4 regions of the Paenibacillus sp. FSL H8-0079 genome follow, and region 1 is predicted to be linked to each of the others. Evidence: predicted binding sites of a transcription regulator. Region 1 holds the regulator's gene; each other region holds the start of a gene.
What was found. Region 1 encodes Rex, which represses fermentation and respiration genes when NADH is low (regulators of the CRP and FNR family bind a similar motif). Its sites were predicted from a motif close to TTGTGAAATATTTCACAA; they were not measured.

Region 1 (7,735 bases):
TCTTCGAATGTCGTATCCGAAGTTTTCAGTCCACGAATAATCTCTACAAGATCAACCCGGGATACCGGGTGAATAAAGTGCATACCAATAACACGCTCTGGGTATTTGGTCGAGCTTGCAAGCTCGGTCAAACTCAGCGTGGATGTATTACTTGCCAGAATGACATTGCTTGGGCAAACTTGGTCCAGTTGGCTGAATACTGCTTTTTTCGCATCCAGATCCTCTGAGATCGTCTCAATGACCATATCACAAGTTCCAAGTTCAGCTAAATGAGCTACCTTGGTAATACGGGAAAGAATCAATTTCTTCTCCGCTTTTGTGATCGCCCATTTCTCTAATTGTTTATCCAAGTTTGTTTCGATCATGTCATATGCATGATCCAGCTTTTGTGTTGTATGCTCCACGAGAAGCACATCAAGTCCTTTGGCTGCGAGCATCTGGGAAATACCTTGTCCCATCGTACCGCCACCGACAACTCCTATTTTTTTGAAAAACATGGTTCTGCTCCATCCTTTCGGTTCTCTATTTCTCTATTGTACCCTGTTCGCCGAAAATTACAAATTTCGACCCAACATATAATAATATCTTAGCACGAGTGAAATGTAAAAAAAAATAACCAGCATAAATAAATTATGCTGGTAAAAGGGCACTGTCACGAAATTGACAACGAAATTGCTCCCCAGACAATACTTCCTCCCGAATCAGGATGTCGAGGGAATTGTCGAATATTGTCCGTTGTTCTTCAAGCAACCGTTTCGTCTGCTCCATAAGTTCTTGCAAAATCAATTTATTCTCCCGCATGAGCTCCTCGGTTGTAACCATATCCATGTTCACAATACCAAGTGAAGTCAACCCGGAAGCCATCATCGTCTGCACCACATTGGTCGCCTGATCAAAGTCATTACGTGACCCAGTGGAACGTCCACCGTAATACATTTCCTCCGCAGCTGCCCCTCCGAGTGCAATCATGATCTGCTCCTCCAGAAAGCGCTTCGTATAAAGGAACTGTTCCTGTTGAGGGTTATGACGAACGTATCCCAGTGCCTGCCCACGCGGACTGAGAGCCACCTGGCTTACACTTCCTGGACGAACGAGTTCAGCCATAATGGCATGTCCCAACTCATGGATGGCGACCCTTTTCTTCTCTTCTACACTGGATTCACGGTCTGTCTTCTCACCCATCATGACTTTATCAATAGCCAGGGACAAGTGCCGCTGTTCAATGTTTAACAACCCGTCCCGCATGGCGTATATTGCCGCTTCGTTCATAACACTCTCAAGCTGTGCACCGGAGAAACCATACGATTCTTCCGCAGTCTTCTCCAGATTCACTTCCTCCATCAGAGGTTTATTCACCGCATGCAGTTCCAGGATATGCTTTCTACCCTTCTTGTCCGGCAAATCCACTTGAATATGACGGTCAAAACGTCCCGGACGCGTCAGAGCGCTATCCAGCATTTCTTTGCGGTTCGTTGCAGCGATAACCAGAATTCTCGGTGTGTCAGAAGAATAGATTCCATCCATTTCCGTCAAGAGTTGATTCAGCGTCTGATCATACTCACGCTGTTGACCGCCTTCACGTTTCCCCCCGATAACATCGATCTCATCGATAAATATAATGGCGTTTTCCTTATTTTCCTTGGTCGCACGGGTTCTCGCGTCCTTGAACAAATCCCGAATTCTGCTGGCACCTACACCAACATACATTTCCACAAACTCACTACCCGATGCTGCTACGAAAACAGAATCCGTGTAATGGGCAGCAGCCTTGGCCATCAACGTTTTCCCTGTCCCTGGAGGGCCCGTCAGCAAGATGCCTTTTAACGGACGAATCCCGAACTTCCGAATTTCTTCGTGTTTGATGAGAAAGTCGAGTGCTTCACGCAATTCCTGCTTGGCACTGTCCTGACCTCCAATTTCTTCAAAAGTAAGTTTGGAAGGTCCTTTTTTCTTCCGTTTACGTTCCTGTGCTGCGCCTACGGTTATCCCGCCGCGCATTTGCATCATGAACAGCAAAGCTCCGACAAGCACCGCTGCAATCAGAATCGGAACAATATTAACACCAGTAAAAGCAAGGAAAATAATCAACACAGGAAAAAATCCAATGGCAACTTCTTTTGTCCACTTAGGCATTAGGCCACACTCCTATCTGACCGGGCACACGCGGCAGAATAATAAACTTGCTGGCATCTCCGTCTCTGAGACTAACATATACATTGTTGTCATCCATCGCTGTATTTACCTTAATTCCATTTGTCGCCATCTTGGACAACGTTGGTGTAATCTCGGTGTACTGTTTGTTCTCCATCGCCTGAGCTACGGTAAACATCGCATCACCCCACCAACTTTCCAGTGCTTCACTGGAATGATCCACAACATCCAACTTTAGTGAACGTGTTCCAATCAGGGTCTGTCCTTCTTTGTGAATGTATTGTACCAGTCTGCCCAAATCAACATCGGGTTGCAGATCCAGTTTCAATTGTACGTCATTGCGGTTAATAGTTAATTGAACGTCATTGACTCCATCGTACTGGGTAACCATCTTTTCAATCGGATTCTGCATAGCCACCTGACGATACACAAACCAACCTCCAAACAACACAACGGCTGAAATGACGGCAGTTAAAGCAATAGGCAATACTTTTAGCTTCAAGTGAATTACCCCTCCCAGATATTGGCCTAACCTACTGGCTTATTGGTATAATACGAATATGTGCACATAGACTCCTGCGAAAATTTCGACAGGATTATTTGTTTGCAATGTAACTTTGAGTACATATCTGAGTATATCACATCGTATATACAATTTCGAAGGCGAAAATATGAATAAATTATTAATTTTAACTATTTAAATCATTTTCATAACTCACTAAAAATAGATTTTTGTAACTAGATATAGACAAATTGAATCGTTTTGATCTATATCTACCCTTGATTGAAGCAGCTAAAGGTATTATGAAATTGATTTATTTAAATCAAATATGTTTACAGACAACACAAAGAACCGGTTCAGTCGGATATCCGTCTGCCGGTTCTTTCTAATTGTTTCTAGCTGTTCGGGAGAGTGTAGACCAGGTCCACCTGTTCTCCGTTGCTAAAACGATAAAAGCGATAGTGGTTATGCGTGCCGTCCTTATAATACACTTGCCACACATATATCCCATTCACAACTCCGGGCATGATTCGCTTAATCTCACCCGCAGGAACTTCAGAACTGAAACGATTGCGGATCTGCGCTTCGGTCATACCATTCTGCAGCAGTTCGCTGTGTATAGCATTTGCTCCTGTGGCAGGTTGATTGTTTTCATCGAATTTAACCCAGACCATGACATCCTGGTTATCCTTATTTTTACCGATCAGGGTCCAGTAGATGTTGTCAGAGCCTTCTTTATCTCCCCAGATATACTTTCGCAATTCATCATAGGATGTAATGCCCAGTTGCTCCTGTGCTGCCTGTATGGCGAGCGCTTCTTCCTTGCGCTGATCCTGCGTGACATAGACGTAATAACGCTGAAGTCCAAACAGAATCAGAACCAGTGCAAGCAGCGAAATCCATATCCACTTCTTTTTTTTCTTCAAAAGCCGAACTTCCTTTCCCTATGATGCGCTGTCCTGTAATTAACGAGCAAGCAGACCATCAAATGCCAATTGAGACTCACGCAAAATGCGCTCTTCATCCATAGTCAGACATTCGCCATGCTTCACCACTTGTTTTCCATCCACCCATACATGCTCCACATCTTTGGCAGAAGCCGAGTAGATCGTATGTGAGATCAGGTCTGTATGTGGATAGAAATGTGCCTGTTCAATGTCCAGGGCGATAAAGTCAGCCTTCATGCCAACCTGAAGCGCTCCCGTATTGTTCAAGAAGATGGATTTGGCGCCATATGACGTTCCAAGTAATAACGCTTCGCCTGCTGGTACTGCCGTCGGGTCACCAGACACGCCTTTGTGGATCAATGCAGCGAGTCTCATTTCCTCGAACATATCCAGATTGTTGTTGCTTGCCGGTCCGTCTGTTCCGAGTGACACGGTAACTCCTGCTTTCAGCAAAGCGGGTACACGAGCAACACCGGAAGCCAGTTTCAGGTTACTTCCCGGGTTATGGGACACAGCCACATCATGACGGGCCAGAATCTCGATCTCTTCGTCATTCAGATGCACCGCATGTGCAACCAGAGATGGACGGGAGAAAAAGCCCAGTTTCTCCAGATGTGCCACAGGACGCAGTCCATAATCAGCCACGTTCTGCTCGACTTCACGAAGCGTTTCCGACATATGAGTATGAAGGGGAAGGTTTAGGTCGTTCGCCACCTGTACAAGCTTCTCTATGTAGTCTGGAGGGCATGTATATGGTGCGTGTGGGGAGATTACGGTTGTAATGCGACCATCTGCCTGTCCATTCCACTCACGCGCAAACGCAGCCGACTCCTCCAGCTTCCGCAATTGTTCTTCTTCCGAGCACAGCCCGATTACACCACGTGCCAGTGCTGCTCTAACGCCGGATTGCTCCACCACTTTGGCAACCTGATCCATGTGATCATACATGTCCAGGAAAGCGGTAGTTCCGCCTTTCAACATTTCAAGCACCGATAGCGAAGTTCCCCAATATACATCTTGTGAAGTCATTTTCGCTTCCATCGGCCACATTTTTTCCTGCAACCATACTTGCAGCGCAAGATCGTCTCCATGACCTCTGAGCAGCGACATCGCTGCATGACCATGCGTATTGATCAGACCCGGCAGGAAGAACAGTCCTTTTCCATCCACTTTGGTACAATTTTCGTCTCCATCCGGCAATGTCTCACCAATATGCACAATCTTGTCATTCTCAACAACCATATAGCCTTGAACCACATTCCATGTTGCGCCTTCATTTACGGCAAATTTGCCGTTGTGAATTACCCATCTATTTGTTGTCATCTTCCTCGTCGTCCTTTCCAGTCTCCAAGTAATAGGCCAAACTAAGCAGATCCGTCGTAAAGTCAGCATGATGAATGCGGATATGCGGCGGTGTTTTTAGAATTGTTGGTGCAAAATTGAGGATCGCTTCAATTCCCGATTCAATAAGTTGATCGGCTACATTTTGGGCTTCCGTATCCGGAACCGTGATAATGCCGATGCGGATGTTATCCGTTTTCACTGCTTCCGTCAATTCATTCATTGGTTTTACCGTCAAACTGTTGATTTGACTACCAATCTTCGGTCCATATGCATCAAATACAGCAACAATCTTCATGTTGTCTTTCAGATACGCGTTGTAGTTGGACAAGGCCTGTCCGAGGTTACCCGCGCCCACCAGAGCTACATTAATTTGCTGATCAATTTTGAGAATGTGACGAATTTTCTCGATCAAATAGGATACATCATACCCGATCCCTTTACGACCAAAATCACCGAAGTAAGCCAGGTCTTTACGAATTTGGGCCGGATTCAGATCCAGCCTCTGTCCAAGCTCTTGAGAAGAAACAGTAGCCACCTCACGCTGATGCAACTCGCTCAAATAACGCAAGTAAACAGGCAGACGTCGTACCACCGCTTCCGAAATTTTATCCGATTTCATTCTTGCTCCCCCTTACCAAGGCCACGATAAAATAATAGATGAAAAGATGAGCATTCTGTATAAACTCAAAGATAGAAGTGACTTTTTATACAGAATGCTCCTTGTAATTTAGGTTATAAGTTCTTACGTGCAACTGCTTTATTCGCAAACGGAAAGATCTCATAAAGTTTAACGCCAAACTGTAGCGTCATGCAATGATATAACGAACAAAAAAACCATTATTCTTGTTCTTTATCAGGTTTTTCCAACCATTCGGTAATTCGTGGAACCATTTGCTCTGTGAGCATGTGCTCCATTTTGGGACCAGGTAATGAATATAAAAAGAATTTGCCATAGTACGCTTCAATTACGCGTGTATCATAGACAATCACAATTCCTCTGTCCTTCGCGGTACGCACCAATCGGCCAAATCCTTGCTTGAAACGGATGACCGCTTGCGGTACAGACAGCTTCAGGAATGGATTCTTCTTCTGCTCCTGGAGCAACTCACTCTTGGCTTCCACCAACGGATGATTCGGCGGCTGGAAAGGCAATCGCACAATAGCTAGACACGTCAGCGCATCACCAGGGATATCTACACCCTCCCAGAAGCTGCTTGTGCCCAAAAGTACCGTAGCTTTGGCGTCCTGGAACCTGCGAGTCAACTTCGAGCGGCTTCCACTGTCCACACCTTGCCCTAGCAACGAGATGTCGTTACCAGACAGAGCTTCTTTTAGCGGATCATAGACCTGTCGCAACATCTTGTATGAAGTAAACAGAACCATCATGCGCCCACGCGTGGCAATTGCGGTCTCTGCGAGTGATTGCACCAGCATATTGACAAAGTGCGCATCACCCACACTGCCCTTCACACTCGGGAAATCACGTGGAATCACCAGAAGTGCCTGATCGCGATAGTTGAAAGGTGATGGCAGCATCGACGTTAATAGCCGATTATTCTCGGCGGCTTCCTGCAAACCAAGCTGCTCGATCATGAACTGGAATGACTTATCCACAGAGAGCGTAGCCGATGTAAGCACAACACTTTTCTTTTTATCAAAAAACAAATCCTTAAGTTGTGCACTGACATCTACAGGTACAGCATACAGCTGGAGAGATTTGCTGCGGAACTGGCCGCTGGCTTCCATCCAGTACACCGTTTTGGCATCATCCATACGCATGAAGAAACGTAGATTCTCCTTCAACGTGGTCAGATCTTTCAGCAATCCTGTAATATCCGTGATCAGGCTATCCGATTGATAATCATCCTGATCTTCTTTTACCTCAAGCAGCAATTTGTCCCCTTTGCGAACCAAATCGCCCAATGTCACATGGATTTGGTTCTCCAAATCCTGCAACTCCTGCCATTTGGCCGGTTTTTGAGATGCCTTCAGACGCAGGGAAAATTGTCCTGTTTCTCCCGGTGAAGCATCACTTCGTTCAGGCAACAGACCGAACAAAGCTTCACTCATGCGATCCCATAGCTCCTTAACCTCAAGAGCGAGCGGGAACATCTGATCCACCATGGAGCCCCATTGCACCGAATTTTCATGTCCGGATAACTGCGAACGAAGCATAGGCAGCTGACCATTACGACTGTCTTTAAACAGACGGGTCAGTGTATGAACCAACGTGAAATATTTCATATGCATTCCTAGATGCTTACCAGCCACGTCCTCCAGATGATGTGCCTCATCGATCACAAGACTCTCATACGCTGGCAGTAGCTGATGCGCTGCTTTGACGTCCGTAAATAATTTGGAGTGATTCGTAATTACGATGTCAGACAACCCTGCCTCATGTTTGGCGCGATGGTAGAAACATTTGCGGAACCATGGACAGGATCTTCCCAGACAGGACTCAGATTCGCTCTGTACCGTCTCCCAGAAGTCCCCACCGCGTCCGCTAAGGTTAAGTTCCTCATCATCTCCGGTTTCAGTCTGCGTAAGCCAGACGATCATCTGAGCGGCTGTGAAATAATCCTCTTTCGGTGTGGCGAATTCACGTTTATTGATTTTGTGTTCAAATTTGCGCAGGCACAAGTAATGTCCACGTCCTTTGAATACAGCAGCCTTAAACGGAAACGGAACCACTTGGGTCAGCATCGGAATGTCCCGCTCTCTCAATTGTTCCTGCAGGTTGATCGTATGCGTGCTGACCATGACTTTCTGTTCTTGCTTCACACTTTCGTAA
Region 2 (7,735 bases), 3.2 Mb from region 1:
GAGCTACAACGAAACCGAAGATACATGGACCTGTGCGGCAGGGCAAACGTTACCATTCCGGTATGAAAGTCAGGCGGTCACGGAGAGTGGCTACGCGATTCGAACCCGCCATTATCGAAGTGCAGACTGTAGCGAATGTCCCCTGAAAACCAAATGCACAACAGCGAAAGGCAATCGGGAGATTACCGTCAGTCTTACCTATATGCGTCAAAAAAACGAGATGCGGGAACGGTTACGTAGTGAGGAAGGATATACCCTTTCAGTTCGGCGCATGACGGAGCCTGAGAGTGTGTTTGGACAAATTAAAAATAACCGGGGATTCCGAAGATTCCTGCTTCGCGGCTTGCAAAAAGTGAGCCTGGAGGTTGGGTGGCTTTGCCTTGCCCACAATCTACTCAAAAAAGCCACATTGACAGAAAAACGCAAAAAGGACAAAGCAGAATAAACCTCTGCTTTGTCCTTTTTTGAACGTATGCGTGGTATTTCTTTTTGCCTATACTTTTTTCAAGGGCTTTTGAGACAGCCCCTTCTTGCTTCTCAGTCCTGAAGTGCAGCGGACCGACGTTCCTTAGACCATCAGCGGGAATATGCCGGCTGTTCCATCGCCACCGGCTGAGGATTGGCAAGCACCCATAACACCGCCAACTCGGATAATCTGGCAGGTGCTTCGTAATCGGATCCATTGCGAAGCCTGTTTACCAAGTCTGCTGCCTCTTGGAGAAGTGCCGGGGCGAGTGGCGCACCAGTACCCAGGTGAAGAATCAGTGCATCCAGCATCTTGCGATACTCCGCATCCCAGTTTCCACCGCCATTATCCAATACTTCATGGGACACGCGCCCTGTGATGCGGATAACCTCTCCCTGCACGGTTTGCGCATGTCCCTGGGCCGGTATGAGATATTCCCACAGCTCTTGGTGCTGTTTGGTCCAAGTGGTTGCCTTTACCTGAATGGGGGCAGTCCCATCGTGCATGATCCGATTCGCTACCGGCTCGACATCAAATAACTGGTAAAGTTTGATCAGCGCGTCTGAAACTTCATCGACCTTGTCCTTATTGAACTTCTCTCGGACGAATTCAAAATCCTTACCGATCCGCTTCACCGATTCGTTCATATCCGGGGTGAGCGATGCTCCGGCATCCAGCAGAATTGCTGCAATCTCTGCCAGATTGACTATATCGCTATTCCTGCAATTGACTAACCCCTTAGCTAATGGGGTATTTCCCTGTTTATTTTCTACGTTAATAGTAGCGCCATGTTTTACCAACTCTTGAACCACTTTGGTTCGATACCCACTGACCGCTGCATGTAACGGTGTTTCATTTTGATAATCCACAGCGTCCAGATCCGCACCTAATTCAAGGAATAAGGGTACATTTCCTGACCAGTGTGAGGCATGGGCATGTAAAGGCGTACGTTGATATTTGTCGGGTGCATTAATGTCTGCCCCTTGCTCTACCAGCCAGCGGACCAATTCATCCGAAATATGCCGAAAGCTGAGAGCGGTACCTTTACTGTAGCCTCCGCGGGCATCCCATCCGCATTGCTCGAAAACCTCTTTTACGGTAGCGATATCATTATCTTTAATGAGTTTTTCCATATGAGCAGGTAAGGTTGCTTCCTTCGTAGCCATTACACTCTTCCTCTCCTTTGTGAATAACAACGTATGTTCCAATGGTAGGCTATGACGATTTAATAGTCAGCAGATAATTTTCTGCAATTTTATCACATAGGGGAATTTAAAACCAATAACTGGGTTTCTTGCATCGTCAATTTGTTTGGCTGTGATATAATTTAGGTGAATGTTGATTTTGGAGATTGGTTGAAAAAGTTAAAATGAACGCCGTAACTTATGCGGTAGTTTTTCGATAATAGGAGGATCTATGTCCTGGAGTAAATTGAAGCAACAACTGGAGAGTTTTCTGAGTCCAGCGTTAATTGGGAGAGTAGAGTACCGTGCAACCAGCTACAGATATGCTCCTGATAAGTCTGGAAATTGTTATATTACTGTAGATAAAAAGAATGTACTTAACATGAGTGATACAACAACCCCAATTCGATGGTATCAGACGGAGCAGGAGATCAAAAACGACCCGGAGATCATGATCCCTGTGAACGATGAAGAGATTGAAGCTATTCGAAAAGATTCCAAAGGGCCTATTCCCGAGGATCGTCTTCAAGTCATGGCAAGAAGTAGAAAAATATCGGTACATGCCAAAGAGCTTTTGTTGGCCCAGGCCGCACTCAGTAAATTGAATTTTACCGTTGCAGCGACGACGTATTTATCTACTTCTATAGAAGATAATCTGGAGAGCAATGATATCTTGTTTAATATTTTGGCTTTAATGGACAGACGCGTTGGCAAAAAGCGAATTCTGAACATGTCGGAGCAGATCAAGTTAAAGCACCCAGCTGTGCAGTATTTTTATGAACTGCGTCGTCGTACATTGTGAAATTGAATAACATTCATGGATAAAGATACACTGTGTCGGTGACGGTTTCACTGAAATGTGCCTAACAAGTGGATATAGCTTTTAACTATAACCAGTTATGGTTTTTAAGTATCTCTTCTAACTCATATCCGCGTGATATGATATGGGTATACAACGAGGGGGTTTTTTACATGACTGATAAGTTCCAGATCGTAGGAAGTTTATTGCGGCCGGACGAGCTGCTGAAATATAAAACGCAAATCGAACATAATGATGATATCCAATATCCATTCTATGAAAACTACGAAGGATATGAGAAGTGCGAGACTGAGGCTATCAAACAAGTTGTCGCTAAGGAAATCGAACATAACTTGTCCGTTGTTACAGATGGCGAATTCTCCAAATCGATGTGGCATCTGGACTTTGTATGGGGATTTGGCGGAGTGAAGCGTTATATCGCGGATCACGGCTATTTTTTCAGAGATGTGGACGGAACTTCGAAATATGAAACACGCAAAGATATTGGACTGCGCATCACTGATAAATTGAGTGGAAAGAACCATCATTTCATTCAACTGTTCCAACAACTGCAAGACACAGCTGGTGAGCAACAAACGAAACTTTGTGTACCGTCTCCCTCCCATATTTTCGGTGAGCTTTCCTGGTCGGATAACATTGGAGGTGCGGATTCTGTATATCAGAATAAACAAGAGCTTAAAGAGGGTCTTGTGATCGCGTATAAGGAATTCGTCGAAGAATTCGCTGCTATAGGCGGTAAAATCCTGCAATTCGATGATTGCTTGTGGGAGCTGTTTGCAGACGACAACCCGAACTCTCCGTTTACAGGGGAGCATATTAATCAAGATGAAGTATCAGGTCTCGCAACTGAATTTATTGATATTAACAATACTGTGATTGACTTCGGACATAGTCTGGGCTTGAAAATGTGGACACATAACTGCCGCGGAAATTATGATTCCCGCAACATGGGCGGTGGATCGTATGTGAAAATCGCTAATCTGTTCCTGAAGCAATTGAAATATGACCGTTTCTTCCTGGAGTGGGATGATGACCGCGCGGGTTCGATCGAAGCCCTGGAAGTGTTCAAGGACAGACCTGAAACGGAAATTGTACTAGGGTTGCTTTCATCCAAAACGAGCACACTCGATGATGAAGCGCGCGTTGTTCGTTTGTTGGACGAAGCATCCAAAATTATCGATAAGGATCGGCTGCTGCTGTCTCACCAATGCGGCTTTGCATCCTGCGATGGCGGTAACGAATTAAGTGAAGCTCAGCAATGGGCGAAGATTGACCAAGGTCAGAAGATCGCCAAGCAATACTGGAACAACTAATTTGAAATAGCACCATCTTGAATGAATAGAGATGACTCATGGGCCGTTAATGGACCTGTGAGTCATCTTTTTTTATGAGACACGAATGTGATTCATCTCACTTTCATGCCCTGCCAACTACTTTACACTTAATGGAATGTGTATGAGGAGGAGAATGGATGATGATGCCTCAGATGAAGCCACGCGACTATGCGAAGTATCCGTTCATCGTGATCTGGGAAGTGACTCGGGCGTGTGCGTTGAAATGTCTTCATTGTCGTGCAGAAGCCCAGTATAGAGCCGACCCAGGGCAGCTTACAACAGAGCAGGGGAAAAGACTGATCGATGACATTGCGGCAATGGAAGAGCAGCCGTTGTTTGTCTTTACGGGTGGCGATCCGTTAATGCGTCCGGATTTATTTGAACTGGCGGAGTACGCAATTAAGGAGAAGCAGCTTCCTGTATCTATGACACCCAGTGCGACACCGAAGGTGACGAGAGCAGCGATTACCAAAGCCAAGGAAGTGGGCTTATCCCGCTGGGCGTTCAGTCTGGACGGGTCAACAGCCGAGATCCATGATCATTTTCGCGGAACCAGAGGTTCTTATGATATGACGATGAAAGGGATCGAGTTCCTGCGAGAAGCTCATATTCCGGTTCAGATCAACACGACCGTTTCCCGGTATAACTTGCACGATTTGGAGGCAATAAGCCACAAGGTGAAAGAGATGGGCGTGGTGCTATGGAGTCTATTTTTCCTCATTCCAACAGGTAGGGGCCAGGAGAAAGACATGATTAGTCCGGAGGAGCACGAGCAGGTCATGAAGTGGATGGTACACATTGCGCATGAGATGCCTTACGGGGTGAAGTCAACGGAAGCACCTCACTATCGCCGGGTAATGATGCAGGAGCGTACGTCAGCAGGATTGGAGAAAAGCTCAGTGAAACGTGTGGATATGCTGGGGCGTGCACCGCAAAGTGTGAATGATGGTGATGGTTTTGTATTCATTAGTCACACGGGGGATGTCTATCCCAGCGGGTTCCTGCCGGTAGTCTGTGGCAATGTGAAGGAACAGTCTCTCATTGATGTATACAGGGAATCCCCGGTGATGCAGACGTTACGAGACAAGTCCCAACTGAAGGGCAAATGCGGAGTCTGTGAATTTAAGACCATGTGCGGTGGCTCAAGGGCAAGGGCGTATGCGATGACGGGAGATTATGTGGCGAGTGATCCTGCGTGCGCTTACATCCCAGCGGCGCTGCGAAAATGATGATACGGTGGGAAGTGTGAAATGGAAAAAGAGCGCAGGAAGCGAGTGGTTATTGCTGGCGGTGGTATAACGGGATTAAGTGCAGCTTATTATGTGGATCAGTTGTGCACTGTGCATAATGTGGATGTAGAAATCGTACTAGTGGAGAAAAGTGATCGATTCGGCGGACATGTGCGTACTGGAAAACGGGATGGTTTTGTAATTGAACGGGGACCGGACTCTTTTCTCGCGCGCAAAACATCGATCATTGAACTCATGCAGGAACTCGGCATGGAAAATGAAATCGTCGGCACACGACCGGGGGTGTCGCATAGCTATATTGCATATCGGAATCAGCTGCATCCCATTCCAGATGGTTTTATGCTGGGCGTGCCGACAAAGTGGAAGCCGTTCATTACGACAAAGCTCTTGTCGGTACGAGGGAAAGTACGCGCTGCTGCAGATCTTGTTTTGCCACGGAAGCCTGGCGCGGAAGATGAATCCCTGGGTCAACTGTTACGCAGGCGACTGGGAGATGAAGTGCTGGAACAGATTGCAGAGCCGCTGCTGGCAGGCATCTACGCGGGTAATGCGGATGGGCTAAGTGTGCAAGCGACATTTCCCATGCTGCAAGAAACAGAACAAAAGCATCGAAGCCTCATTGTAGGCATGCTTGGTGTGAGCAAGAGTCGAAGCCCGAAGCAGCAGGCCACACGATCGCCCCGAACTGCGAATACGGCGAAGAAGAGTATGTTCCTAAGTGCACGTGGAGGACTGGAAGAGGTCGTAAACCATCTCGAAAAGGTGTTAACTTCCAGAGCACTTATGATAAAAAATACAGAGATATCAGGTGTTGTACAGGAAGAGAACAGTTACGTTGTTCATTTGGAAAATGGCACGATGCTCCATGCAGATGCGATGGTGATCGCTACACCAGCCCATGTCGCAGCAAGGCTACTACCACATGAAACGATAGCTAATCTGCTGCGTTCCATTCCATATGCGTCTGTGATGAACGTCGTGCTTGGTTATCGCGAGCAGGATGTGGGAATCTCTCTTAATGCGTCTGGCTTCGTTGTTCCCCGTAAGGAGGAGCGTACGGTTACTGCGTGCACTTGGACATCGTCCAAATGGGAACATACGGCTCCAAAGGGGCATATCCTTTTACGCGCCTACGTGGGCAAATACGGTCGCGACCATACGAACCAGCAGCTTTCGGACGACGAATTGATATCCAATGTACGTCGTGAATTGCAAGAGATGATGGGCATATCTGCACAGCCGATCTTTACCGAGGTGAACCGTCTGCCGCTTTCCATGCCACAATATCAAGTAGGTCATCTGGAACGGATAGGAGAGCTTGAGGCAATGCTGGAGAATCTCATGCCAGGTGTTTATCTCGGCGGTGGCGGTTACCGGGGTATTGGAGTTCCAGACTGTATATCCCAAGGTAAAGATATGGCGAAGAAAGTGTTAAGCAGGTTAATGGATGCTAGGATGTAGGCTAAACATGTTGAATATGACGAATGTGCTGCACATGCAGTTATATGGTTTATCTGACTTAATCATAATCGTCGCGGCTCCCTGGAGTGGCGGCTATTGTGGTTTTTTTAACATGTCAGTGTGCAGGAAGTAGGGGGTGTGAGTCGGTTCTAAATGTATGGCTGATGTACAATTGTGATAAAATAAAGAGGTCCAATTAAACATTAAATTATACATATAAATTTTATATTGAAAGGGGCTATCGCCTGATGAACATGGAAGAGGTTATGCAAGAGCTTGAGGCGCTCGGCAAAAAACGAACGAAAAAAATCTATATCTCCAATGGTGCGCATGAACCGCTATTTGGCGTAGCAACCGGGGCGATGAAACCTATCGCGAAGCGGATCAAAAAGGATCAACCTTTGGCGGAGCAATTATACGCGACGGGGAATTATGATGCGATGTACTTTGCGGGCGTGATTGCCGATCCCAAAGTGATGACGCCAGCCGATTTCGATCGTTGGATTGATGCAGCGTATTTTTACATGATCTCTGACTTCATCGTTGCTGTGACGTTAGCCGAGACAGACATTGCGCAAGAGGTTGCCGATGCGTGGATTGCTAGTGGGGATGAACTGAGAATGTCAGCGGGATGGAGCTGTTACTGCTGGCTGCTTGGAAGCCGAAAGGATGCTGAGTTTGCCGAAAATAAAATGATGGAGATGCTGGAACAGGTGAAAAAGACCATTCACCAATCTCCGGAACGAACGAAATATTCGATGAACAATTTCCTATATACTGTCGCTACATCCTATCAACCTTTGCACGATCTGGCGGTAGAGACGGCCAAGGCCGTTGGCCCTGTTGAAGTAAATAAGGACAAGCCCAAGAGCAAGCTGCTGAATGCCTACGAGAATATCCAAAAGGCAGTGGATGCAGGGCGGACGGGGTTCAAGCGCAAATATGTAAGGTGTTAGCGACGAGGAGCGTTCACGTTAACACCAGTGTAGACAGGAGTGACTTTGTACGTTTAGGATTTTCTAAAAGAAAATACAATCCAATAGACCGTTACCTTTTTGGGGGACGGTCTATTTGTGTTTATTAGGCGGTGGAACTACAGATCAATGAACCAAAGGTGAAAATATGTATCTTTGCTTCAGTCACTTTCACAGAAGTATACTCTCTAGTACTATTCCTTAATTCTGATGATAGGGTCTTGGTCGTGAAAAGCGATACATACT
Region 3 (7,735 bases), 220 kb from region 1:
TACAGCAGATGGAAAGCGGATCCAATCCGTGGGTGAAGTTTCTCTTGATTCTTCGCTGAGCTGGGCTGTGAAATTGAATGGCAAGGATATTGAACAGGAAGATTGGGACATGGAGCTTCATGCCAAAGATGAAGTGATCATTTACGTGAAAGCCGCTGACATTGGGGGGGATGGCGTTGCATATCAGACAACGTTACTCAAGGTGAGCGGTGGCAACATTATGCCAACTCTTAATCGTCAATATGCTGGCGTCTATGTCCAGGAATGTACAGTTCGCGATGTTTTGAAGTCCAGCGGGATTGTGAGAATGTCGGAGAACAACAAATTCGTCGTTTCCGTCGAGAATGTTACGCCCCGCATGAATCAGCGGTGGGTCATTATGGTGAACGATAAGGAATTAATGGAAAATGGTTTGGATATGAAATTGAATCCACGTGATGCGGTAAAGCTTGAATTGACCAATGCATCCTAGCATACAAAGAAGCCCAATCTCTATAAAATGTACCCTATAAGATGGACACTTTGAAAAAAGCCCATCTTATAGGGTACTTTGTTTATAATGAAAAAAAACGATGTTGGAGCGGAAATGTTATGACGAAAAGATTACTGACGAAGAAAGAACAAGAACAACTAAAACGGAATCCAAATGTGATCGCTGTTAGTGAAAAGGCGATTACGTATACCGATGAATTTAAGCGCCATTTCATTGCACAAAATGAACAGGGTAAACTGCCACGAGACATTTTTGAAGAAGCGGGCTTAGATGTTGAATGTATTGGTTTAGAGCGTGTCCGTTCTTCTGGAAAACGTTGGCGTGCTTCGTATCGTGAAGCGGGTGTAGAAGGCTTACAGGATACACGTAAAACGAATTCAGGTCGCCCTTCGGAACGTGAATTAACATTAGAACAAAAGATTGAACGATTAGAAGCAAAAAATCAATTGTTACGAGCGGAAAATGAACTGCTAAAAAAGCTCGATCTACTCGAAAGGCAGATGTTGAAAAAGAAATAAAAGTGGCTGTAGAGCTGAAGTTTGAACTCATTTATCGGACGATCAGAACGTATAAATTGAAGCGGTTGGTCAGCTATCTATGCGATATTATGGAAGTATCACGTTCGGGTTATTACAATTACTTCACTGAAAAATCAGCGCAAAAGCGTATAGCTGAAGCCGAAGCAGATGAGATGGTAAAGGAAATGATTTTAAAGGCCTATCGATTCCGTGGACGTAAAAAAGGAGCACGCCAAATTAAAATGACATTAGAAAATCAGTACAAGATGACGTACAACTTGAAGCGGATTCGTCGGATCATGAAGAAATTTGAAATCATCTGTCCCATTCGAAAGGCTAATCCAGCCCGTAGAATGGCAAAAGCAACGAAAGAACATCGCACATGTCCAAACGAATTACAGCGCAATTTTAAGCCAGGCGAGGCGGGAAAGGTGTTATTAACCGACATCACCTATTTAACGTACAAAGGCAACCAGCGAGCTTATTTATCAACCATGAAAGACGCACAGACGAATGAGATTTTAGCGTATGAAGTGTCTTCTTCGTTACGCATAGACATTGCGCTGAACACGCTTCATCAATTGAAGAAACACCGACATATCACAAAAGATGCGTTAATCCATTCCGATCAAGGCTTTCATTATACGAACCCACAATTCCAATCCGTAGTGAAAAAAATGGGGTTAACTCAATCCATGTCACGACGAGGAAACTGTTGGGATAACGCTCCCCAAGAATCATTCTTTGGGCATTTTAAGGATGAAACGAATATCAAAGAATGCGAAACATTAGAAGAAGTAAAACGAGAAATTAAGAGTTATATGACGTACTATAATCATTATCGAGGGCAATGGAATTTGAAAAAGCTGCCGCCTGTAAAATACAGACAGCAGCTTCAACAAGTTGCCTAGTTTTTTTTCAAAATGTCCTTTACAAAGGGTACACTTTATATGCAGAGAACTGGGCTTTTTTTATTGATGAATTTGTTTTGAAAGCAAACATTTGTTAGCATATTCAAACATTAAATACGACAGATTTCGTTCGGGCAAAGTTCACAGTGACAGATGCCTTGCAGCATCTTCAGATCTTTGATGACGATCATGCCATTGTCATATTCTATACCATCTTTCTTGCGCAGATCGCTTAACATGCGGTTTACACTTTCACGGGTGGCTCCAATCATATTGGACAGATCCGTGTGGGTAATTTTTTTGTGTATAATGACATGCTCTCCGTGAGGCTCACCATACGAATTCGACAACCGAATGAGAGTAGAACAGAGCGCACCTGGTTTGCCATATAACATGAGGTCCCGGAACTTGGTCTGTGTCAAACGGTGGTGGATGCCCATCCATTTCATAAAGTCGATCGCAAAGTCACAATGCTGGCATATCAGCATTTCCAGGTCTTTGTGCTCCAGTACACCAATCTCACTGTCTTCCAGTACTTCCGCTGAGAAGCTGTGTTTGGAGCCGAAGAAGGGATCGGCCTGACCAATCATATCACCGGACTGATACATGTACATGATCAGTTCCTTACCTTCATCAGTTGATTTGGTGATCTGGGCACGACCCCGTTTCATATAATAAAGTTTGTCGGAGACGTCTCCTTCCCAGTACAGATGGGTACCTTCGGGATAGGTTCTATCTTTCATGGTAACCAGCAGATGGTTGAAATTCGCTTCCGAGAAACAATTGGTATTGCCGCGCTTTTCCAGTACAGTCGTTAGTTCTCTCATAAGTCTATCTCCCCTTTATGTCCGTCGGACGACCTTCTGTAACTTGCAGTAGCCTCCGAGGTTCGCCGCAAACCGTTGCCGTCCTGATCAGGGTCATCTCGGCCGGGAGGAAGGACGGTACAAATTGCGGTGGTTCAATTTTTAAGTTCAGTATATACCTAAACTTACCTTTTAGGGGGCATGGGAAGGCATCAAAAATGGCGAAATTTCAAACATTGTGATTAAATTCACTTTTATTAGGGAAGGATGTGTTCGATAGTACAACATTTATTATAGGAAGTGGAAATCAACTTGTTAGCGGACATTACAAAACTAAATTTAAATTTGTTATACTTTGTGAAAAAAATCACATGATTACGTTTTTGGCTATGGTACGATGTGAATGTAAACGAGAGAGACAAACTAATACGAACCTTTAGGAGGATGAGGGAGATGGCTGTAAAGAACGAAGTCGCCCCAGCAAAAGAACCGACAGCAGGTCAGTATATTCAAACGTTAATCGACAAAGCGAATAAAGCACACGCCGCATTCATGAAGATGGACCAGAAGCAGATTGACCGGATTGTGCAAGCAATGGCGCTTGCGGGTCTGGATAAACACATGATGCTCGCCAAAATGGCCGTAGAAGAAACAGGCCGCGGAGTGTATGAGGATAAAATCACCAAAAATATATTTGCAACAGAATATGTGTACCACAGCATCAAGTATGACAAAACCGTAGGTGTGATTGAAGATAACGAATATGAGAGCTTCCAGAAAATTGCGGAGCCGGTCGGCATCATCATGGGGATCACACCAGTGACCAATCCAACATCAACGACGATGTTTAAAGCACTGATCTCCATCAAGACGCGTAACCCAATCATCTTCGGTTTCCACCCATCTGCACAGAATTGTAGCCGGGAAGCTGCTAAAATTCTACTGGAAGCAGCTGTGAAACATGGTGCACCAGCAGATTGTATTCAGTGGATTGATGATCCTTCCATGGATCGTACGAACGAACTGATGAATCACAATGATGTGGCTCTCATTCTGGCAACAGGCGGATCAGGCATGGTACGTGCAGCGTACAGCTGTGGTAAACCTGCACTGGGCGTAGGACCGGGTAACGTACCTTGCTTTATCGAGAAAAGCGCGGATATCAATCAGGCAGTTACGGATTTGATCTTGTCGAAGTCTTTCGACAACGGCATGATCTGTGCTTCCGAGCAAGCGGTCATCATTGAAGAACCGATCTTTGATCAAGTGAAGAAAAAAATGATCGCAAATGGCTGTTACTTTGTTAACAAAGATGAAGCAGTAAAATTGACAGCAGGAGCGATTAATGCCGAGAAATGTGCGGTGAACCCGGCGATTGTTGGTCAATCTGCGGTGAGTATTGCGAAGTTGTGCGGTATTGAAGTTCCAGCAGGCACCAAAATTCTCGTGGCCGAGATTGAAGGGGTAGGTACAAAATTCCCATTGTCGGCTGAGAAATTAAGCCCGGTACTGGCTTGTTACAAAGTCAAAACGGCAGCGGAGGGCATTGAGCGTGCGGCAGAAGTGGTTGCTTTTGGCGGCATGGGTCACTCCTCTGTTATCCACTCAACAAATGAAGAAGTGATCGGCAAATTCGCAGATCGTTTGCAAACCGGACGGATTATTGTGAACTCACCATCCACACACGGTGCCATCGGGGATATCTACAACACAAACATGCCGTCATTGACACTGGGATGCGGATCATACGGACGTAACTCGACTTCTTCCAACGTAACCGCTGTGAACTTAATCAATGTGAAAAGGGTGGCTCGCCGTACCGTGAATATGCAATGGTTCAAAGTGCCGAACAAAGTCTACTTCGAAAAAGGGGCAACGCAGTACCTTGCCAAAATGCCTGACATCACACGTGTGGCAATTATTACAGATGCGATGATGGTGAAACTTGGTTATGTGGAAAAAGTAGAGCACTATCTGCGTCAACGCCAGATGCCTGTAGCAATCGAAGTGTTCTCCGATGTAGAGCCCGATCCGTCCACAACGACAGTAGATCGCGGAACGGAAATGATGCGTCGCTTCCAACCGGACTGCATTATTGCACTCGGCGGTGGATCACCGATGGATGCTGCCAAAGCCATGTGGTTGTTCTATGAATACCCAGACACGGACTTCAACGACCTGAAACAAAAATTCATGGATATCCGCAAACGGATCTACAAATATCCACGTCTCGGCGTAAAAGCAAAATTTGTAGCGATCCCAACCACATCCGGTACAGGTTCTGAAGTGACATCGTTCGCGGTTATCACAGATAAAAATCAAGGTAACACCAAATATCCATTGGCCGACTATGAGCTGACACCAGACGTAGCGATTGTCGATCCAGAATTCGTATACTCCCTGCCTAAAACAGCGGTTGCGGATACAGGTATGGACGTACTGACTCACGCGATTGAAGCTTATGTGTCTGTTATGGCGAATGATTACACAGATGGACTTGCGATTAAAGCCATTCAACTAGTATTCCAATACCTGGAGCAATCTGCGCTGCAAGGCGACAAACTGGCACGTGAGAAAATGCATAATGCTTCCACGATTGCAGGTATGGCGTTTGCCAACGCATTCTTGGGCATTAACCACAGCTTGGCGCACAAATGGGGCGGTCAGTATCACACCGCACACGGACGCACCAATGCAATCCTGATGCCACACGTCATTCGTTACAACGCGAAAAAACCGACCAAATTCGCATCGTTCCCGAAATATTCGCACTTTGTAGCGGATGAGCGGTATGCCGAAATTGCCCGTATCTTGGGATTGCCTGCTCGCACGACAGAAGAAGGTGTGACCAGTCTCATCAATGCCATCCGTAACCTGAACAAAATCTTGGGCATTGAAGAATCGTTCCAGGAAATCGGATTTGATGCAAAAGACTTTGAAGCACATGTGGATTATCTGGCAGACCGTGCCTTCGAAGACCAATGTACAACCGCCAATCCGAAGTTGCCGCTGGTAACTGAACTGGCTGATGTATACCGCAACGCTTTCTACGGAAAGTTTGAATAATAAATTTAGAACGAAGCGTGCCTTACGGCAAGAAGATCAGGGTTCCCCGAAAGGGGAGCCCCGATTGCCGTCTTTCACACAATAACGAGAGGGCAGAAAAACAGAAGAGTGAAGCACCTGTTTTTCAGGAGTATTCTAAGATTTGGTTTGCTCCGAGTATAGAGGAGCAATGGTTCGGTTCCTATAGAGGTTACACGGAATCCGTGATGTGGCCGTTTGAACGAACCCTTTACACGACAACGGAGGGGCAGAAATAACCTGAAAAAGCGAAGCGGTCGCCTTTATCCCCGGATTTTCCCTTTTCAAAAGGGAATCAAAAAAATCTGGGGATAACAGCGATTGGAAGGTTGTTCTGCCACGCAGTGATCCTGTGTAAAGTTCCGGTTCAATGGGACACAGCGCAGGTGGAGTGAGTTACTTCACTGACTTTGTGATAAAAATCACAGATGATGAAAGCGCCAAGTCGTATACTGAAAATGTAAGAAAAACATTCATCCCGCGGTTCCGGTTCCCAAGTAGAGAGAACATGTTCCGGTTTATGTGAAACAATTCACATTAATCGCGGCTCTGGGCACACAATGATACGAATGAAGCAATATGTTATGTGTCCAGAAATCCAAATTAGTGGAGGGATTACGATGTCGGTGATTGAAAAAGATGTCAAACAACAAACAGGCTGGAGAAACTTTACCAAAGGAACATGGACCAAATCCGTAGATGTGAATGATTTTCTGGCACACAACTTGTCTCCGTATTACGGCGATGAAGCGTTCCTTGCAGGTGCAACTCAGAATACCAAAGAATTGTGGGAGATCGTATCTGATCTGACCAAAAAAGAACGTGATAACGGCGGTGTCCTTGACGTTGACGTGAACACACCAGGAACTATTGTTTCTCACCAACCAGGTTATCTGGACCAATCCAAAGAGCAGATTGTCGGCGTTCAGACCGATGCTCCGTTCAAACGCTCCATTCAACCAACAGGCGGAATTCGCATGATGATTGACGCATGTGAGGCATATGGCTTTGAGATGCCACAAGGCGTCATTGATATATTTACAAACATTCGCAAAACGCATAACCAAGGGGTTTTCGATGCTTATACTTCCGACATGCGTGCAGCGCGTAAAGCAGGAATCATCACAGGTCTGCCAGATGCTTACGGCCGTGGACGGATCATCGGTGACTATCGCCGTGTAGCTCTGTACGGGGTAGACTTCCTGATTCGTAACAAAAAAGGTGAATTGAATGCACTCGAAGTTGATGTCATTGATGAAGATGTCATTCGTCTACGGGAAGAATTGTCTGAGCAGATTCGTGCATTGCAAGAATTGAAGCAATTGGGCGATATGCACGGGTTCGATATTTCCTTACCAGCGACTACAGCAAAAGAAGCATTCCAATGGTTGTACTTCGGTTATCTCGCTGCGATCAAAGAACAGAATGGTGCTGCGATGTCCTTGGGACGTGTATCTTCTTTTCTGGACATCTACATTGAACGTGACCTGCAAGAAGGGATTTTGTCCGAAGAACAGGCTCAGGAATTGGTTGATCATTTCGTCATGAAACTGCGGATTGTTAAATTCCTGCGTACACCAGATTACAACGAACTGTTCAGTGGAGATCCAACATGGGTAACCGAGTCCATCGGTGGTATGTCTGTGAATGGTGAAACACGTGTAACCAAAAACAGCTTCCGTTTCCTGCATACGCTGCACAACCTGGGACCTGCACCAGAACCGAACTTGACTGTTCTATGGTCCACGAAACTTCCGGAAGCTTTCAAAGATTATTGCAGCAAAGTTTCCATCGAAACCAGTTCAATCCAGTATGAGAATGATGATCTGATGCGTCCGATCTACGGTGACGATTACGGTATTGCTTGCTGTGTATCAGCGATGAAGATCGGGAAACAAATGCAATTCTTCGGTGCTCGTGCCA
Region 4 (7,735 bases), 2.7 Mb from region 1:
GGTCAAACGTACCTCGTGACCGGTCAATACAAGAAGGCACCTGATGGCGCCAAATCAGAAAATTTCTCAACGTATATTCCTCCTACAGATGAGGCAATTAGTGAACTTGTAGCTGCAAGTGAAACTAACAATTTCCAATATCATCAGGAGCCAATGAAAGGTGACAGCATCTGGTTGACGTTGCTGACTTCCTTTATTCCTTTGATCATTATGTTCCTGCTGTTCTTCTTCCTGTTTAATCAGGCTCAAGGCGGCGGCGGTAAAGTAATGAACTTTGGTAAAAGCCGTGCTCGTCTCTATAACGAAGAGAAGAAGCGGGTTACATTTGAAGATGTTGCGGGTGCTGACGAAGAGAAACAGGAACTTGTTGAGGTTGTAGACTTCCTCAAGGATCCTCGGAAATTCGCAGCAGTAGGTGCACGGATTCCTAAGGGCGTATTGCTTGTAGGGCCTCCAGGTACCGGTAAAACATTGCTCGCTCGTGCCGTAGCCGGTGAAGCGGGTGTACCATTCTTCACTATTTCAGGTTCCGACTTCGTGGAAATGTTTGTCGGTGTCGGTGCATCACGTGTACGTGATTTGTTTGAAAATGCGAAGAAAAATGCCCCATGTATCATCTTTATCGATGAGATTGATGCTGTAGGACGTCAGCGTGGTGCTGGTCTTGGTGGTGGTCACGATGAACGTGAACAAACACTCAACCAGTTGCTCGTTGAGATGGACGGATTCGGAGTTAACGAAGGTATTATCATCATAGCCGCAACGAACCGTGCAGATATTTTGGACCCTGCCTTGCTGCGTCCAGGACGTTTTGACCGTCAAATTACGGTTGACCGCCCTGATGTAAGAGGCCGTGAAGCTGTCCTGAAAGTACATTCCCGTAATAAACCACTGACCAAAGATGTGAAGATGGATATTATCGCGAAACGTACAACAGGCTTCTCTGGTGCGGATTTGGAAAACCTCTTGAACGAAGCGGCATTGCTTGCAGCACGTCGTAACCGTAAAGATATTTCCATGAAAGAAGTTGACGAAGCGATTGACCGTGTCATCGTTGGTACGGAGAAGAAAAGCCGTGTCATCAGTGATCGCGAGAAACGAATCGTTGCTTATCACGAAGCAGGTCATACCATTGTAGGATACTTCCTCGAACATGCTGATATGGTACATAAAGTGACCATTATTCCGCGCGGACGTGCGGGTGGATATGTAATCATGTTGCCAAAAGAAGACCGTATGCTGGTTACCAAGCAGGAACTGCTTGATAAAGTAACCGGACTCCTCGGAGGTCGTGTAGCTGAAGAATTGTTCATCGGAGAAATTGGTACTGGTGCATACAGTGACTTCCAGCAAGCGACAGGTATTGTTCGCAGCATGGTTATGGAATACGGTATGAGTGAGAAATTGGGACCTATGCAATTCGGAAGTTCACAAGGACAGGTATTCCTTGGTCGGGATATCGGTCATGAACAGAATTACTCAGATTCCATTGCTTACGAGATTGATCAGGAAATGCAACGCTTTATCAATGAATGTTATGAGAAATGTAAGGACTTGCTTGTTAAACATTCAAAAGAGATGCATCTGATCGCTCAAACTTTGCTTGAGGTTGAGACTTTGGAAATGGATCAGATCAAGCAATTGATCGAGACAGGTTCTTTGACTCCAAAAGCAGAGAACGACAATGATGGTGAAGGTACGCCAACTGAGGGCGGAGAGCCTATCATCGACAACATCGGTGATGTGCGTGTCCGCATTCAAGGTAAAGATGAAACGCCTGAGCCACCAGCCGGAGATATTCCGAACGAAGCTCCGAATCTGGAAAAGGGTAATAATAATAACCCGGATGATGGCGGAACGAAGCCAACGTCTTAATGTATAATACATCTGGCTAGGACAGCAGGTGAGATCAGGAGAGCCCTCGGGCTCTCTTTTTTTGTCCATTATTTTAAAAGAGGATAGATAAAGATAAACGGGAGTTAGATGGCGAACCAGTTAGCAAACGGGTGGTTACAGCGCTGTTCTGGACCTTTTTCATTTATTGACAGAGTCATGAACGTTGTGTAAATTAGTTGTTAAACCGCTTGTGATTCGTTTCTCAAGCGAAGATAACGACTTAGGTTAGCCCTACGAAACAGCGCATGACGCTGTCCCGATAAAGGAGAGGATCACAGGTGGAAGCTCTGGCTTTAGAGCGCAAGGCTGAGATGAACCGCGAGCTGCGTGAGCGGCTTATGGAGTTGAAGAAGGAACGTAATGCCATTATTCTTGCCCATTATTACCAGCGTGACGAGGTACAGGAGGTTGCTGACTTCCGTGGAGATTCGTTTCTATTAGCCCAGAAGGCAGCACAAACAGATGCAGATGTGATCGTATTCTGTGGTGTTCACTTTATGGGTGAAAGCGCTAAAATTCTGGCGCCGAACAAAACAGTTATTATTCCGGATGAGCGTGCGGGTTGTCCGATGGCAGATATGGTGAATGTGGATGGACTACGCAAATTGAAAGCACAACACCCTAATGCCAAGGTGGTTACGTATATCAATTCCTCGGCTGAGATCAAAGCAGAGACTGACATCTGTTGTACATCAGCGAATGCAGTTCGAGTTATTCAATCGGTGGATTCCGACGAAATTATCTGGGTACCAGATAAAAACCTGGGACATTATGTGCAGCAGCATACAGACAAGAAAATGATTATCTGGGAAGGCTACTGCAACACGCATGATATGCTCACAGTCAAAGATGTGGTGGAGATGAGAGCCAAGCATCCGAATGCAGAGTTTGTTGTCCATCCAGAGTGTCGTCCTGAGGTTGTAGAGATGGGTGATTTTGTAGGCAGTACAACAGCCATTCTGGAGTATTGCAAAAATTCATCAGCGAAGGAATTTATCGTAGGTACCGAAGATGGTACCGGATACCAGCTTCGTCTGGATAGTCCGGATAAACAGTTTCATTTTGCGACCAAGTTCCTCGTATGTCCTAACATGAAGGTCAACAACTTGAAGAAACTGGTGAAATGCCTGGAAACGATGAAGCCGCAAATCTATGTGCCACCGGCCGTTGCCGACAAAGCCAGAGAATCACTAGAGCGCATGTTATTGGTGAAGTAGAATGCGCTACTCTTGCTCCAAGACAGGTGAATAACATGATACCGCAATATTTAGTTGATTTTGATCTGTCTGCGCTACCCATGGTAGAGACGGATGTACTGGTTATAGGCTCAGGGATTGCTGGTCTGTTCACCGCCATTAAGGCAAGTGAGCAACAACGTGTATTAATGATCACGAAGAAGTCGTTACTAGAAAGTAACACCAGGTATGCGCAGGGAGGAATCGCTGCGGTTATTGCTGAAGATGATTCACCTGCTTACCACTTACAGGACACACTTGTTGCAGGAGCGGGCTTATGCCGCTCCGAGGCGGTAGAGGTATTGGTGAATGAGGGTCCGGACGGAGTGAAGGAACTGATTCGTCTGGGTACGTTGTTTGACCTGGAGAACGGCGAGTTGGCGTTGACGCAGGAAGGTGCGCATAGCCACCGCCGTATTTTGCATGCCAACGGGGATGCAACGGGATATGAGATTGTACGTGCGCTTGCGGTCGAAGTGAATGAACATCCTGGAATTGAAGTATGGGATGAGCACTTTGTGATTGACCTGATTACGGATCGAGATCGAGGGGAATGCATCGGTGCTCTGATTCAGAAGGAAGATGGATCGCAAGTGTTCGTGAAGGCACAGGCAACCGTTCTCTGCTCTGGTGGGGCGGGACAACTGTACCGATACACGACGAATCCGGATGTAGCTACTGCCGATGGTGTAGCCATGGCCTACCGGGCTGGGGCTGTCGTTCGTGACATGGAATTTATCCAATTCCACCCCACCTCTCTTTGTTATCCGGGGGCACCACGTTTCCTTGTGTCAGAAGCCGTACGTGGTGAGGGAGCATATTTACGTAATGTGAAGGGCGAACGCTTCATGGATCGATATCATGCCCAGCTCGAACTGGCACCGCGTGATATCGTGGCACGAGCGATTGTTAGTGAGATGGAGTCTACCAACAGCACCTTTGTGTATCTGGACATTACACATGAACAGCCGGAGATGATAAAGCATCGTTTCCCTACCATATATGAGACTTGTATGCGTTATGGATTGGATATGACAACGGACTGGATTCCCGTTGCACCTGCTGCCCATTACATGATGGGCGGAGTGAAAACGGATCTTAGTGGAGAGAGCAGCATCTCCCGGTTATTCGCGTGTGGTGAGGTATCTTCTACAGGAGTGCATGGAGCTAACCGTCTGGCAAGCAACTCCTTGTCAGAAGCGATTGTATTTGGCCGGAGAATTGTTGATCGTATTCAATCACTTTCCCTGCTCGGTTCACTACAAGTAAGAGGAACTTCGACCGCATCTGTGGACATGAATAGCAAGATCATGAAAGAGCAAAAACCTATATCCGAAAGACGCTTGCGACTACAGAAAATGATGGTTCGTCAGGTCGGCTTGCGCCGGAACGGTGAGAACCTGCATAAGGCCATGGACAAGCTGCAACAGGAATTGCAATTTTTTGATCAGACACTTACCCAAAAGGAAGAACTGGAGTATGCCAACCTTCTGACTTGTGCCTGGTTAGTTACTAGCGGAGCATTACACCGCGAGGAGAGTCGGGGAGCTCACTATCGTGAGGATTTCCCGGCACGTGATGATGTCGTGTGGCAGAAGCATAGTCTGCAGCAGCGAGAACAAGCGATTGTGGAGGAATTGATGTCATGATACTGAACGGATATAATGATGGACTTATCGAATCGATTAAAAACTGGCTTCGTGAAGATGTTGGCGCAGGTGACGTTACAACAAGTGTGACGATCCCAGCAGGCAACCAATCCAAGGCCATCATACATGCTAAAGATAATGGTATTATTGCAGGCATGACCGTAGCCGAACTCGTATTTCAGGTCGTTGATCCTGATCTTGTATTTACACCGAAGGTAAAAGACGGAGACAAGGTCACGCATGGAACGATTTTGGCCGAGGTAGAGGGAAGTACACATTCACTGCTTACGGGGGAACGACTGGCACTTAACTTGCTGCAACGTATGTCCGGAATAGCTACGCGTACGCGTGCCTACGTGGATGTGCTGGATGGTCTTGAGACCAGGCTCGTGGATACACGTAAGACAACGCCGGGCCACCGATTACTTGAGAAATATGCGGTGCGCGTGGGTGGCGGAGCGAATCATCGATTTGGACTGTACGACGCCGTTATGATTAAAGATAACCACATTAAGGGTGCAGGCGGAATTACCGAAGCGGTACAGCGAGCACGAACCGTTATTCCGCACACGATGACGATTGAAGTGGAGACTGAGAATCTGGAGCAGGTGAGAGAAGCCTTGCAAGCCGGGGCAGATATCATTATGCTGGATAACATGCATCCAGATCGGATGCGTGAAGCGGTTGAACTCATTCGTGAGCAGGCTCCACATGTGAAGGTTGAAGCATCCGGTAACGTCTCTCTCCAGACCATTCGTGGAATTGCAGAGAGCGGTGTGGATGTAATTTCGGTTGGCAGGTTAACCTATTCTTTTGAGAGCCTGGATATCAGCCTGGATTTAAATGAAAAGAAAGAGGGGTGAACCTCTTTGATTCTAGTTGTAGACGTGGGGAACAGCAATATGGTGCTCGGCGTATATCAAGGCCGGGAGTTGCTGCACCACTTTCGTCTGAGTACATCACGTCAGTCAACAGTGGATGAATACGGCGTATTGATTTATAATTTATTTCATATGTCCGGCATCAGGGCAAGCGACATCGAAGGTATAATCATCTCATCGGTGGTTCCGCCACTGGTGAATGTAATCGAAGCGATGTGTGAGAAATATGTAGGCAAAAAACCATTACTCGTGGGGCCTGGTATCAAAACCGGCCTGAACCTGCGATACGAGAATCCACGTGAAGTGGGTGCAGATCGTATTGTTAATGCAGTGGCAGCCGTTGAGAAGTATGGCGGCCCTCTCGTCGTGGTCGATTTTGGTACTGCAACGACCTTTGACTGTATTGACGAGAAAGGTCATTACCTGGGGGGAGCTATTGTACCTGGTATTCACATTGCTACCGAAGCGCTCTATGAGCGGGCATCCAAGCTGCCTCGTATTGAGCTGGAGAAACCCAAGAAGGTCATTGGACGTAATACTATTCATGCGATGCAAGCCGGCATTATCTATGGCTATGCAGGACAAGTAGATGGTATTGTGGAGCGTATTCGTGAAGAAATGGGAGCTAAACCCAGAGTCATTGCAACGGGTGGTCTTGCTACACTAATTGCGGAAGAAACCCGTAGTATAGAGGAAGTTGATCCGCTGCTTACGCTTGAAGGGCTGCGTATTATATATGAGCGGAACCGGGAAAGGTGAGCATAGAGACGGCATACAGCGGGCTGAGATTACAGCTTAAGTGTTGTGCCGTTTTTTCTGTGTTACTACTATAAATGGCGATACGCCAAAGGAGGCTGAATGACTTGGAAAACAACAACAAGCATGACCGGTTAATTCGTGGTACAGCAATGAATGGAAAGGTAAGAGCCTTTGCTATCCAGACGACACAACTGGTTGAGGAACTACGCAGAAGACATGATACGTTTCCCACGGCTACAGCTGCCATGGGGCGTACAGTTACAACAGCAGCTATTATGGGTGCGATGCTCAAGGGTGAAGAGAAGTTAACGATACAAGTCAACGGTGATGGCCCCATTGGACAGATCGTAGCTGATGCTAATGCGAAAGGCGAGGTGCGGGGTTATGTTTCTAATCCGCATGTACATCTGCCAAGCAATAGTGTGGGAAAACTGGACGTTGCAGGCGCAGTTGGAACCGAAGGCTTCATCAACATAACGAAGGATTTGGGACTGAAAGAACCATACCGTGGCAGTGTGCCTATTATTTCAGGAGAACTGGGCGAAGACTTTACGTACTATTTTGCCCAATCGGAGCAGACTCCTTCTGCTGTAGGCGTTGGTGTGCTCGTCGATACGGATAATTCCGTTATTGTCGCAGGTGGATTCATTATGCAGCTGTTACCGGGATTGACAGATCAAGAGATCACAGCGATCGAAAATGCCATAGGTACGTTGCCACCGGTGACAACATTGCTGGATCAGGGACTTGAACTGGAAGAGTTGCTTCGTCGGTTACTGCCGGATGTACAGGTGATGGAAGGATTGGATATTCAATTCAGCTGTGAGTGTTCACGTGAGCGGGTAGAGAAGACGCTGATCAGCCTGGGCCAAACGGAGATGGAGCAATTAATTGAAGAAGAGGGCCAGGCTGAAGTCGTCTGCCAATTCTGTAATGAAGCCTATGACTTTAACAAAGAACAACTTGAGACCATCCTAGAGCAAGCCAAGAACTGATCTATGCGGGGACGGGATGCGGAATGACAAGACAGGAAAAAGGGTTGTGGACGGCTGTAATTGTCTTGACGCTGGGCATGCTGGTTATGGGAACGGTGATGGCTATGCATGGTCTCAGACAGGGCAAAGACGAGGCAGATGCCTCCCATGATGCCAATACGGAAGAAGGAAGCACCGTAGCGACGATCAACGGAGAAGTCATCACGGACAAAGAGTGGAGCGATGCGCTGAAACGACGTTACGGCAGTGAGTTATTACTCCAGATGCTAAACCGTAAAGCAGTATATGCCGAAGCAATTGAACGTAAGCTGATTGTCACT

Region 2: a site for Rex is predicted at 3,869-3,886, ahead of MHI06_RS04050 (TIGR04053 family radical SAM/SPASM domain-containing protein). Genes of this name have one in related genera too.
Region 3: a site for Rex is predicted at 3,084-3,101, ahead of adhE (bifunctional acetaldehyde-CoA/alcohol dehydrogenase). Genes of this name have one in related genera too.
Region 4: a site for Rex is predicted at 2,085-2,102, ahead of nadA (quinolinate synthase NadA). Genes of this name have one in related genera too.

The regions. Positions count from the first base shown of each region.
Region 1 is NZ_CP150300.1:4,085,699-4,093,433, forward strand. It holds gene MHI06_RS18140 (3-hydroxyacyl-CoA dehydrogenase NAD-binding domain-containing protein) at 1-497, opposite strand, end outside; gene MHI06_RS18145 (AAA family ATPase) at 631-2,133, opposite strand; gene MHI06_RS18150 (hypothetical protein) at 2,126-2,653, opposite strand; gene MHI06_RS18155 (DUF5590 domain-containing protein) at 3,049-3,579, opposite strand; gene MHI06_RS18160 (amidohydrolase) at 3,619-4,923, opposite strand; gene MHI06_RS18165 (redox-sensing transcriptional repressor Rex) at 4,910-5,563, opposite strand; gene dinG (ATP-dependent DNA helicase DinG) at 5,782-7,735, opposite strand, start outside.
Region 2 is NZ_CP150300.1:882,986-890,720, forward strand. It holds gene MHI06_RS04030 (IS1182 family transposase) at 1-445, shown strand, start outside; gene MHI06_RS04035 (ankyrin repeat domain-containing protein) at 577-1,632, opposite strand; gene MHI06_RS04040 (hypothetical protein) at 1,883-2,452, shown strand; gene MHI06_RS04045 (cobalamin-independent methionine synthase II family protein) at 2,623-3,783, shown strand; gene MHI06_RS04050 (TIGR04053 family radical SAM/SPASM domain-containing protein) at 3,945-5,033, shown strand; gene hemG (protoporphyrinogen oxidase) at 5,055-6,515, shown strand; gene MHI06_RS04060 (DNA alkylation repair protein) at 6,764-7,471, shown strand; gene MHI06_RS04065 (hypothetical protein) at 7,684-7,735, opposite strand, start outside.
Region 3 is NZ_CP150300.1:4,307,782-4,315,516, reverse strand. It holds gene MHI06_RS19265 (hypothetical protein) at 1-472, shown strand, start outside; one part of gene MHI06_RS19260 (IS3 family transposase) at 592-973, shown strand; one part of gene MHI06_RS19260 (IS3 family transposase) at 973-1,922, shown strand; gene MHI06_RS19255 (Crp/Fnr family transcriptional regulator) at 2,033-2,749, opposite strand; gene adhE (bifunctional acetaldehyde-CoA/alcohol dehydrogenase) at 3,182-5,794, shown strand; gene pflB (formate C-acetyltransferase) at 6,433-7,735, shown strand, end outside.
Region 4 is NZ_CP150300.1:63,773-71,507, forward strand. It holds gene ftsH (ATP-dependent zinc metalloprotease FtsH) at 1-1,875, shown strand, start outside; gene nadA (quinolinate synthase NadA) at 2,175-3,113, shown strand; gene nadB (L-aspartate oxidase) at 3,149-4,780, shown strand; gene nadC (carboxylating nicotinate-nucleotide diphosphorylase) at 4,777-5,643, shown strand; gene MHI06_RS00325 (type III pantothenate kinase) at 5,650-6,420, shown strand; gene hslO (Hsp33 family molecular chaperone HslO) at 6,495-7,415, shown strand; gene MHI06_RS00335 (peptidyl-prolyl cis-trans isomerase) at 7,439-7,735, shown strand, end outside.